DNA from 2 places in the Altererythrobacter sp. Root672 genome. Region 2 is predicted to be linked to the other one. Evidence: predicted binding sites of a transcription regulator. Region 2 holds the regulator's gene; the other holds the start of a gene.
The links. The regulator LexA, encoded in region 2, represses DNA repair genes until DNA is damaged. The targets are predictions, from matches to a motif close to GTTCCNCNCTTGTTCT.

Region 1: the regulator LexA is predicted to act here: its motif matches at 3,283-3,298, upstream of ASD76_RS04035 (ImuA family protein).

The regions. Positions count from the first base shown of each region.
Region 1 covers NZ_LMHH01000001.1:814,299-819,994, reverse strand. The annotation lists gene ASD76_RS04050 (error-prone DNA polymerase) at 1-580, opposite strand, end outside; gene ASD76_RS04045 (hypothetical protein) at 704-1,018, opposite strand; gene ASD76_RS04040 (Y-family DNA polymerase) at 1,063-2,640, opposite strand; gene ASD76_RS04035 (ImuA family protein) at 2,543-3,265, opposite strand; gene ASD76_RS04030 (pyridoxamine 5'-phosphate oxidase family protein) at 3,369-3,839, shown strand; gene ASD76_RS04025 (amino acid permease) at 3,882-5,465, opposite strand; gene panB (3-methyl-2-oxobutanoate hydroxymethyltransferase) at 5,600-5,696, shown strand, end outside.
Region 2 covers NZ_LMHH01000001.1:1,074,924-1,080,619, forward strand. The annotation lists gene ASD76_RS05225 (hypothetical protein) at 1-267, shown strand, start outside; gene ASD76_RS05230 (hypothetical protein) at 337-549, shown strand; gene moaC (cyclic pyranopterin monophosphate synthase MoaC) at 598-1,080, shown strand; gene ASD76_RS05240 (molybdopterin molybdotransferase MoeA) at 1,077-2,279, shown strand; gene lexA (transcriptional repressor LexA) at 2,350-3,036, shown strand; gene ASD76_RS05250 (ComEC/Rec2 family competence protein) at 3,039-5,237, opposite strand; gene gltX (glutamate--tRNA ligase) at 5,258-5,696, shown strand, end outside.

The sequences.
Region 1 (5,696 bases), 260 kb from region 2:
GAGCAGTTAGCGAACTGCGGTCCTGCTCAGGTGACGTTTCAGCCCCTCCCGCAAGCGGTAGGGGGATGACGTTGCTTTCGATCTCTACGGTGAGTTCGGCATCGATATCCCGAGGCGGCAATAGGATCAGCTGCACGCCCTCGGCGTGCTCAGCCAGCAGCCGCAACGAGATATCGCAGACGCCCTTCTCCTGCCATTCCCCCTCAAGCGTGCTCATCCGCCCGGCCGAGATCAGCCGGCACAAGCGGCCATAGGCGGCTCGGTCAGTCGGGTAGGCGAGGAAGGCGAGACCTTCGACCGTCTCGATCCGGCAACCGATGAGGGGCCTGAGCTTCAAGGTTCGGGCCTCTGTGTGGATACGCACCACCCCGGCCATCGAATTGACATCGGCAATACCGACCGCATCGTAACCCAGCGCCGAGGCGGCATTCACCAGGTCGACCGCGTCCGATGCCCCGCGCAGAAACGAAAAGCAGGAAATGAGCCCGAGTTCGACGAACGCCGCCCGTGGGGGCGGGGTTATCGTGTCGGGATCGACCTGGGTCCGGCGCTTGCCGGGAGTGAGTGAGGATTCGGGCATGGCACCTTAGCCGTCTGGCTTTCAAACGCGCAGGCAAAGATCGCTACGATCCATATTTATGTTCGCTATTTGTTCCTTTCAAGACCCCGGTCTTAACCCTCGGCTCTTTTTCGGTCGGCTGGCCTAGCGCCAGCGCCGCGCGAGCAGGAACAGCACGGTCGGCCAGAACACCGTGTTGGCAAAATCGATGTAGTGTTCGAAGGGCGCTTGCGGAGTGCCTGAATACCAATCCACCACTTCATTCAGCGTGGCAAAGAAGACGACCAGAGCGAGGGGTATCGGAGAGCGCATCTTTTTGCGCAGGATCAGGGCAGCCAGGACAAAGATCAGCAGTCCGGTGTGAACGTGCAGCAGGTCCTCGGAAGCACCGGTGACGGTCGACAGATATTGCTTTGCCGACCGATAACCGGTGACGAGAGATTCGATCACTGCTTGCATCGAAGGCCCCTAGGTTGGTTCGGATTGCCGCGTCCAGCCATGGTTTAGCTGTACAGCCCCTGAAGAAACCAATCGGGCGCACCGCCACGTCCGTCTCCCGCCAGACCCGCGCGGTAAATCCAGTAGCGGCGACCTTCGCTGTCCTCGATGCGGTAATAGTCCCTCAGCCGCGTACCGCCCCTTTCGCGCCACCATTCGGGTGCGATCCGTTCGGGCCCTTCAACGCGCACGACCTCATGCAAGCCACCGCGCCAGCGGAACTGACGGGGATGACCATCGGGCGTCGCATAGAGCACGGCTATCGGCTCCGCCCGGTCGAGCAGCTTCAGCGGACGGGCATGGAACGTCAATTCCTCCTGCGAGACCGGTTCGGGTTCGAGCGGGGGCTGCCAACGCTGCGCGCGCTCGGGAATGTGGCTCGCATAAGGAACGGGACGGCGGACGGCGGACGTGCCGAGCCGCATGGTCAGCCGGTCGATGCAGGCCGCCAGCGAAGTGCCGGCATCCTCGGCCTGGGCGCCAAGGCCCCTTTGGACCACCGCGAGCGGCTCTACCCAGAGCGCGCGCATCCGCACCAGCTCGATCCCGAAACCGGCATCGATATCGTCGAGCCGACCGGCAAACAGGCGAGCGATGTGCGCTGCTTCGCGCGTGGCCGCGGCCAGTTCGAGCGAGCGCTGCACCACGTCGCCATCCACTCGCCACAGCCCGAGCTCGAGCCGCCGCGCGCCCTCCCCCCGTGCTTCGAGTTCGCGCGCCATGTCGGCGGCAAGGTCCGCCACGACGCGAGCGAGCAACTCGCTGTGGCGGATCGGTTCGAGCAATCCGCGCTGGACCAGGGCCGTGCTCACGGGAACCACCGGCAGTAAGGGCTCCGGTGCTCGGCCCAGCAACTGGTCCATCCTCAGCAAAGGATTGGCGGCCGGTGACCGATGCCGAAACCGGCGCTTGAGCGCGTCGCGCCCGACCCCGGCCAGATCGCCGATGCGTTTGAGCCCCAGCCGCCGCAGCACCAGCAACACTTCGCCGTCGAGCCTCAAGGCCGCCACCGGCAGCCCGGCGAGAGCTTCGGTACTGTCCTGGGGCGTAAGGATCAGCGAGCCGTTTCCATAATGGGCAATCGCCCAAGCCGCCCCGGCCGTCGGCGCGATGGCTGCACGTGCAGCAAGGCCTTGCGCGGCAAAGCGGGTTTGCACCTCGGCCAGCAACTGCTCCTCTCCACCGAACAGGTGAGCAACGGCGCTGATGTCGACCAGCAAACCGTCAGGCGGATCGAGCGCCGCCCACGGCCCCCAGCGATGCGCCCAAGCCGCCAGGCGTTCGAGAAACGCGAGGTCGCCCAGCGGGTCCGAAGGCGCAACCTTGAGCGCCGGACACACGGCCCGGGCATCGGCTACCGCCATGCCCGGCCGCGCGCCGGCGGCGAGGCCGGTGTCGTTGACCGCTTCGATACGGAGTCCGTGGGCGGTTTCGGCGATCAGCGCGTAGGGTTCGGCATCCGCGCCCTGCCCCCGGCCGCAGCCTTCAGCTTGCCGCCAGCGATCGACCGCCAGCCGCGGCAGCCAGATCGCCATGATCCGGCGCGGCGGAAGGGCGTTCGGCGGCGAGACCTTTTCCGTCATCGCGCAATATCCATTCTCCGGTGGCAAGATTGCGGGCGCGAAACAGCTCGGCATGCCAGGCGGGTGTGCCGGGAGCAGCAACATTCCATTGCGGTGGCAGCGACGCGGCCGAGCGAACCTGCCAACGCATCCGTGCCGAAGACAGGTCCTGCTGCGCGTCGTGACGGACCAGGAACAACGGAACGCCGTACCGTTCGGCCGCCAGCGTCAGACGTCGCGAGGCCGTGAAGTCGAGCACCTTGGGATTACCCACGATCTCTCCGATCACGCAGGCCATGTCGCGGCAGCGTATTCCTTCCTCCAGCGCGAACAGCGCGTCTTCCGGTTTGGGAGCGAGGACATGGATCACCCGGCTACGCAGCGCAGGCGGCAAGCCTGCGCGATAAGGCCGCCCATTGAGGCGAAGCGAGGCGTTGTCCTGCACCCACAGCAAGCTGCGCCCCTCCCCGCCCTGTCCGCGCAATCCATCGAGCGCCAGGGCCAGCGCCGCGGCCGTCCCGCTACCTTCGTCCCCATTGGCGAAAACCTCGCTATGCGGCGCGCAGGGCAAGCCCTCCCGCCAGCGGGAAGCGCGTTCGCCCGGCAGTGATAACTGCGCGGCAGTTGGGAAGGCGGACAAGTTCACGGCGAATCGACTCCAATGTTCACTTTATGTTCCCACTTGGAGGGAATGGCAACGGAACTGTGCCCGGCCTTGCGGGGTTGTTCGGAAAAGCGGAGAAACTCGCATGGACAAGGCCACGACCCTCAAGCACAAATTCTGGACCACGCTTGCGGATAGCCCGTTCGTGTTCCTGCAGGTCGGTGACGATCCCCAAACCGCAGTGCCGATGATGGCGCAGCTCGACAGCGAGGCTCACAGCACGATCTGGTTCTTCACCAGCCGTAGAGGCCCCTTCGCTCAAGGTGGCAAAGCCACGGCGACGTTCACCGGTAAAGGCCACGACCTGTTCGCCCGCTTCTCCGGCACCCTGATCGAGGAAACCGACGCTGCCCGCTTCGATCTGGAATGGAGTCCCGCGGTCCAGGCCTGGTTTCCCGGCGGGAAGGACGATCCCAATCTGCTGATGCTGCGCATGGAGATCGAGGACGCCGAGATCTGGAACCTCGACTATGGTTTGATCAACACCGCCAAGATGATGCTCGGTTACGACATCCGCGAAACCGCGGCCGGCCAGCACGTCCAGACTAAGCTATAACGGAAAAGGCCGCTCTCCAGGAGGAAAGCGGCCCTTTGTACGTCAGGGACGTCCGCGATCGGGAACGCCCGGGATATCGGGTTCGATATCGGCGATTTCAGGCTCGTGTACTTCCACGATGCCGCGACCCAAGTGGCTGTGCGAGCGGCCGTAGAAGAAATAGATCACCAGTCCGAGCGCGCCCCAGATCGGCAGGAAAAGCATGGCTTGAACTGGCAGGTTGAAGAAAAGGAACGTGCAGCCCAGCATCGTCACCGGCGCAACGATCCATACGCCGGGAACCCTGAAATGGCGCTTGCGACCGGCATCCTTCTTTCGCAGCACCAAGACTGCGATGGCGACCATGAGGAAGGCGTAAAGCGTTCCCGCGTTGGAAATGTCGGCCAACTGCCCCACCGGGAAGAACGCGGCAGCAATCGCCACGGCGCCGCCGGTAAGAGCCGTCACGACATAAGGCGTACGGAACTTCGGATGCACCTTGCTGAGCTTTTCGGGCAGCAATCCGTCACGGCTCATCACGAAGAAGATGCGCGTCTGACCGAACAGCAGCACGAGAATAACCGAAGGTAGCGCAAGGAACGCCGCGACGCCGAGCATGTTGCCGACGGTCGAGAAGCCGATCGACCGAAGCACGTGGGCCAGCGCCTCGTCAGAGCAAACCAGTTCCTGCGCGTACTGTGCCAGTGCGCACTGGCGGGCCAGTTCCTCCGAACCGGCGGGGAACGGAATGCCGTTCGGCCCCATGATCGGTTGGCCGCCGAGCGTACCGATCGCGCCGGCCGCGACGAGAATGTAGAATACCGTGCAGAACAGCAGCGATCCGATCAGCCCGATCGGGACGTTGCGCTGCGGATTCTTGGTCTCCTCGGCGGCGGTCGAGACCGAATCGAAGCCGACATAGGCGAAGAAGATTGTCGCTGCCGCACCCACCGCACCGACACCGGTACCAAATCCTCCGAACACTCCGGCCGGCAGGAAAGGGTTGAACTTGGCGGTGTCGAATTCGGGACTGGTAAAGGTCAAGGCGATGAAGATCGTCAGAGCCACGACCTTGATGGCAACCAGCACGGCGTTGAACTTGGCGCTCTCACTCGTGCCGACAATCAGCAGGCCGGTTACAAGCAAGGCAATCACAAACGCCGGGAAGTTGATAAACCCGCCCTCAGCGCCGCCTAGGGCGAGCGGACCCGCTGCGAGCCATGGTGGCAGACTTATGCCGAAAAATTGATGGAGTATGGTCCCGGAAAAGTAACCCGACCATCCGACCGACACCGCAGCTGCGGCAATCGCGTATTCCATGATCAGGGCCCAGCCGACTGTCCAGGCCAGGATCTCGCCAATCGTGGCGTAGCTGTAGGTATAGGCGCTTCCGGCGACGGGGATCATCGACGCGATCTCGGCGTAGCAGAGCGCCGCAACAATGCAGACCAGACCAGCGATGGCGAAGGCCAGCATCAAGCCTGGCCCTGCCTTCTGAGCTCCGGCCGCAGTGAGCACGAAGATCCCGGTACCGATAACCGAGCCGATGCCAAACAGCGTCAGCTGGAACCAGCCAAGCGAGCGATGCAGCGATTTCTTTTCTGCCGTCGCCAAAATGGCGTCCAACGGTTTGACACGACCGAACATGCGGTTCTCCCACTTCGGCACACTTGGAACGGCACCGACCCCTCGATTGGTTGCGAAGCTAACCGCATTCGTGCGCAAGGCAAGCGCGTTGCTGGTCCTTTGCACAGCGACCGCAAGGGCTCTACAAGCCGTTCATGTCCACGTTCCAGCTCGACACCTCGACCAGCCGCGCTCATCCGACACCGCAGCCGATGCGGCGCCTGACCGTCCCGGCCATCCGCAAGCGCAAGC
Region 2 (5,696 bases):
GGTGTCCGGGCCGGTAGCTCGCTTAGCGTGTGGCGGGACAAGGGCTGGCTCCATCCTGACGATCCGCGGGGGTGGTTCCAGTGGTATTGCCGCTACTACTCCGGTCGCCGTTTGGAAGGCGAAGACGGGCGCCAAATCGCCCGCTGGCGCGCGTTCCGCCGGCACGTCCGCCAGGTCGAGACAAACTGTGAGCCCGGTGATCCGTTCTGCCGGCCGCGGCAGCGCCAAGCCCTGTTGCAATGGGCCTACGACAGCCGCCGGATCTAGCCGTTCGCCCGCATGGCGTTTGTCCTCGGACTGGCGTAAGCTGGCCGCGGGTCATGGGGGAGAATGGTAATGGGCGGAGTGTTTCACTTGGCGATGAAGTCAGTCAGCACCCTGCTCGGCGTGCTGATGGTCTGCATGGGCGGCATCTGGGTACTTCAGGGCCTCAACATCGCCTTCCTCGACAGCTTCATGGCGAACGATCCGCAATGGGCGGTCTACGGCGCAATCCTCGCGCTGTTCGGCGTTGGCCAGGTGATCTGGAGCGCCACGCGCAAGCGTTGACGCCCGGGTCTGTCCTACTCGCCCCGGTTCTGTCATGGGCGTGAGCGGATGAACAAACTTACCCATCTGGATTCGCACGGCCAGGCGAGAATGGTCGACGTCGGCGGCAAGCCGGAAACCGCGCGCAGCGCGACTGCGGCCGGACGCATTCGTATGTCGGCAGAAGCGCTCTCGGCAATCCGCGACGGTAGTGGTCCGAAAGGCGATGTGCTCGCCGCCGCACGCATTGCCGGGATCATGGCCGCCAAGAAGACCGGCGAGCTCATTCCGCTGTGCCACCCGCTGGCGCTTGATGCGGTCACGGTGGACTTCACCTTCGAAGGCGACGGGATCCGCGTTACCACGCAGGCTTCGCTGACCGGCAAGACCGGGGTCGAGATGGAGGCCATGACCGCCGCTTCCATCGCCCTGCTCACGATTTACGACATGGCCAAAGCGATCGACAAAGGCATGGTCATCGGTGAGGTCCGCCTGCTCGAGAAAACCGGCGGCAAGAGCGGCACATGGAGGGCAGAGGGCGCGGGCGAATGACCCCGCCCCTACCCCTGATCGAGGCGCAGCAGCGGCTCCTGGACCTCGCCCGACCACTCGGCCCGGAAACCGTGACGGCGGAGCAATCGCTGGGGCGCTACCTGTGGAATGATCTGAGCGCCCGGCGGACGCAGCCCGCAGCCGATCTGTCGGCCATGGATGGCTACGCGGTTCAGGAGCCGAACGGCGGCCCCTGGCGCATAGTCGGCGAGAGCGCTGCTGGCCGGCCCTTTGCGGGGCTCCTGGAAGCCGGTGAGGCCATCCGGATCAGTACTGGCGCGCTCATGCCCGAGGGAGCCGTGGCCGTCCTGTTGCAGGAGGAAGCTCTCCGCGACGGCAGCGACCTGACCATCGCCCCCGATGGCGAAGCCTCCGCTCGACATATCCGCCGAAAGGGGTTCGACTTTGCGATCGGCGACACGATCCTTCAAGCCGGCACCCGAATGGGACCGGCACAACTCGCCCTCGTGGTTTCAGCCGGACTGGGCAGCACTGGCTTGGAAACCGGCAGCCTGCCTCGGGTCGCGGTAATCGACAACGGGGACGAGTTGGCGGTCGATCCCGCGGCGTGGGACGACCACCGCCTCCCCGCCAGCAACGGGGCGATGATCGCTGCCATGGTGCAACCGCTGTGCTCGTCGGTGGACCGACTCGGACCGGTGCCCGACAGCAGGGAAGCGCTGGCCAAGGCCCTGGGAACTGCGAGCGATGCCGATGTGATTGTCACCTCGGGCGGTGCTTCGGTTGGCGATCACGACCTGGTCAGGCCGGCGCTCGAAGAGTGGGGTGCGTCGATCGACTTTTGGCGAGTAGCGATGAAGCCGGGCAAGCCGCTTCTGGTTGCGCGGAAAGGGGACGCCCTCGTGCTCGGACTGCCGGGCAATCCGGTGTCCAGCTACGTCACGGCGTTCCTGTTCCTGCTCCCGCTCTTGCGCCGCCTTGCAGGAGCCAACAGTGCCTTGCCGGTCAAGTTCTCTGCACGAACGGCGACGGCCTTGCCTCCTGGTGGCCCCAGACTTGAGATGGTCCGGGCCCAACTCGCGGGCGGCATAGTCACCCCGCTTGGCCAGCAGGATTCGAGCGGCTTGCGCGCGCTTGCCATAGCCAATGCCCTGATCGAGCGGCCGATCGATGCCCCTTCCGCTGCGGCCGGAGACGAAGTCTCGATCTATTGGCTCCAAAATGGTGGGATGGGTTGACGAGTTCGCAAGAGTTGCTTAATTGTTCCTTGTTCGTTCCGAAGTGGAACATTTGAGGGAGAGCGCCTCCATGTTGACGGCCAAGCAGCACGAGCTTCTTCGTTACATCCAGGTAAAGCTGGAAGAGACCGGCATCTCTCCTTCGTTCGAGGAAATGAAGGAAGCGCTGGACTTGAAGAGCAAGTCGGGCGTCCACCGGCTGATCTCCGCGCTCGAAGAACGTGGCTTCATCAGGCGGCTTCCGAACCGCGCCCGTGCGCTCGAAGTTCTGCGTCAGCCTGAAAATGTGAGCCCTGCCTCGGCGCGGTCTGCACCGGCCAATGATTTGATTGGCAGAGCACCCCCACCGGCTTCCCGCCCCGAACCGGCGAACGACGTGATCGAGATTCCGCTCCACGGCCGAATTGCCGCCGGTGTCCCGATCGAAGCGCTCGAAGGCCAGGCCACGCTTCCGGTACCCGCTGCCCTCCTCGGAGCCGGCGAGCACTATGCGCTCGAGGTATCAGGGGATTCGATGATCGAAGCGGGCATCTTTGACGGCGACTTTGCGCTGGTGAAGCGGACCGATGTGGCGCGCGATGGCGACATCGTGGTGGCACTTGTGCGCAACGAGGAAGCGACGCTTAAGTACCTACGCCGCGAAAACGGCATGATCCGCCTCGATCCGGCCAACGGTGCCTACGATCCGCAGATCTATCCAGCTCATGAAGTCCAGGTTCAGGGCAAGCTGGCAGGGCTGCTGCGCCGCTATCACTGAGCCTATCGGCGGTCGGGTACTTTTCCCTGCCACCATCCATGGCTGCCTTGGCTCTGGGCGACAGTGTTCACGCGTTTGCTTTCAAAGGTGATCGCTAGTCCACCTGTCTCGCCAAGCGATCTTCGGTCGGCTTTGAACCAACGGGGACGGCAACTTGCCGGAAGCCAGCGGTCGGAGACCACAACGTCCACTCGTTCACATGCCGCAGCGAGCGCGCGTTCGGTGACGATCTCTCGGCTTCGGCTCATGAGAATTCGCCATTCGCGCGCACCACGCTGGATGGCAACGATGCAGAAATCACGGCTGCATTGCGCTCCGGGCCATTGTTCAAGCGGTACGGGCGAGCCTGAAACGCCAGCCAGTTCCATCAAGTTTTCGAGGGTGAAGTCGCTACGGGACTCGCGCAGCACCAGTAGCTGCTCGCCCTCGCCGGTTATCCCGACATGACGCCCGTCGCCGGAGATGAGCAGGTCGGGAATGGGGGTCGTCAACAACAGTCCAGTCGCGGCAAGCGCCGGCAATAGGCCTAAGAGGCGAACTCGACCTCGCCACAGCGCCAGCCATAGCCCTCCCACCACGAACAGCGCGAAAGCCAGGCCGCTCATCTGCGGCATCAGCTTGACTGCTCCGGGCTGCCCGGCGGTGAAGTGGGCGATCTGGAGCAAGAGTTCGAGCGACTGCCCGGCGAGCCACCAGGCTGGCGCCCCCGCCCCCACCAGGTCCAGAATCAACCCCAACGCAATCAGCGGCATCGACACGAAAGTCACGAGCGGGATCGCCACCACGTTAGCCACCGCGCCATAGATTCCCGCGCGATGGAAATGGAACAGCACGATCGGCGTCAGCACGATCTCGATCACTAGCCCGGTTGCCAGCAGCATCGCCGCCCGTCGCAAGCTCCAGGCGAGCCAGCCCTCCTCACGCGGCGCCAGAAAGGCCCGCACGGGCGCACAGCCGTGCAGCGCGACGATCGAAACCACGGCGGCAAAACTCATCTGAAAACTCGGCCCAGCCAGCGCTTCGGGCCAAACCAGCAGGACCGCGATCGCCGTTACGGCCACCATGCGCAGCGACAGCGGTTCGCGGCCGAGCGCCAGGGCCACGAGGACGAGCATGGCACCCACACAGCAGCGCACGGTGGGGACTTCCGCGCCCGTCAGCAGGGTATACCCAACCCCAACCAAGGCGCCCGAGCCCGCGGCGACCAATGGCAATCTCACCCGCAACGCCATCCATGGCCACAGCGCCAAAAGCTTGATCGAAACGAAGTAGGCCGCGGCGATCACTGCGCTGACATGCAACCCGCTGATCGAGAGCAAATGGGTCAGCCCCGCGTCGCGCATGGCCTCCTCGTCCGACGAGGCGATCGCGCCTCGATCTCCGCTGGCGAAGGCGGCGGCTATGGCACCCGCTGAACCGTCGAGACGGGACCGGACATGCTGGGACAGCGAACGTTGCACGCTCGCCAGCAGAGCCCCACCATGGGCCTTCTCGAGGAGTTCGATGTCGCCCTGCGCGCTTCCGGTTGCCGCCAGCCCCTGAAACCAGGCCGTGCGAGCAAAATCATAGCTTCCCGGCAGCATCGGTGGTTGCGGCGGCATCAGTCTCGCCTGCACGCGAATCCGCGCGCCTTCATCCAATCCCGGCAAATCGCGATCGATCGGAACATTGATCCGTACTTTGATCGCCCGCGTTCCTCCCGGCTCGCGCGTGGCCAGGACGAGACGGATTCGCCGCTCGGCGGGCTGTTCGATCCGCTCGAGTACGCGACCCTCGATCACGGTAGAGACCGGGCGCTCGAGCGGCTCCGCGCCGATCATCTCCGACCGTGCCCAGGCACAGGACAGTCCCACCGCATAGAACAGTCCCACACCGATCACCGCGGCGAGAACTTGCGTGCGTCGCTCCTTTCCCCGCCAAAGGGCCACTGCCCCAAGGGAGCTCATGACTCCCAAGACTGCCGCCAGAAGCCACTCAACCGCCTGGTCGAGCACGAACCACGAGGCTATTCTCGCCCCGAATGCAACGGCAAGCCACGGCCCCCTATCGAACCCCGCGCGAGCCAGAATAGCCTCGGCTGCATCGCCCACGCTGGACAAGTTTGCGCGTATTCGCCAAGGCGACCGCTGCAACGCAGCATCCTCAGGGCCGTCCTGTAGCGGCACCCATGGCGATGGCTGTGGCGAACCCATTGATTTCATTGAAGAGGAAGCGGTTGATCATGGCAAGCGGTAGCGACAACGGGACGCAGCCGAAACGGCCGATCGTCACCCGCTTCGCGCCTTCGCCGACCGGTTTTCTGCATATCGGCGGTGCGCGCACCGCGCTGTTCAACTGGCTCTTTGCCCGGCGTAACGGCGGCAAGTTCCTCCTGCGCATCGAAGACACTGACCGCGCCCGTTCGACCGACGCCGCAATTGCAGCGATTCTCGACGGAATGCACTGGCTCGGCCTCGATTGGGACGGGCACGAATACTACCAGTCGCAGTTCTGGGCGCGACACGCCGAAGTGGCGCATGAACTGCTGGCACGCGGCCATGCTTATCGCTGCTGGATGTCGCAGGAAGAGCTGGCAGCCCAACGCGAACGCGCTCAGGCCGAGCGTCGTCCGTTCCGTATCGAAAGCCCGTGGCGCGACGCTGATGGTCGCGAGGGCGACG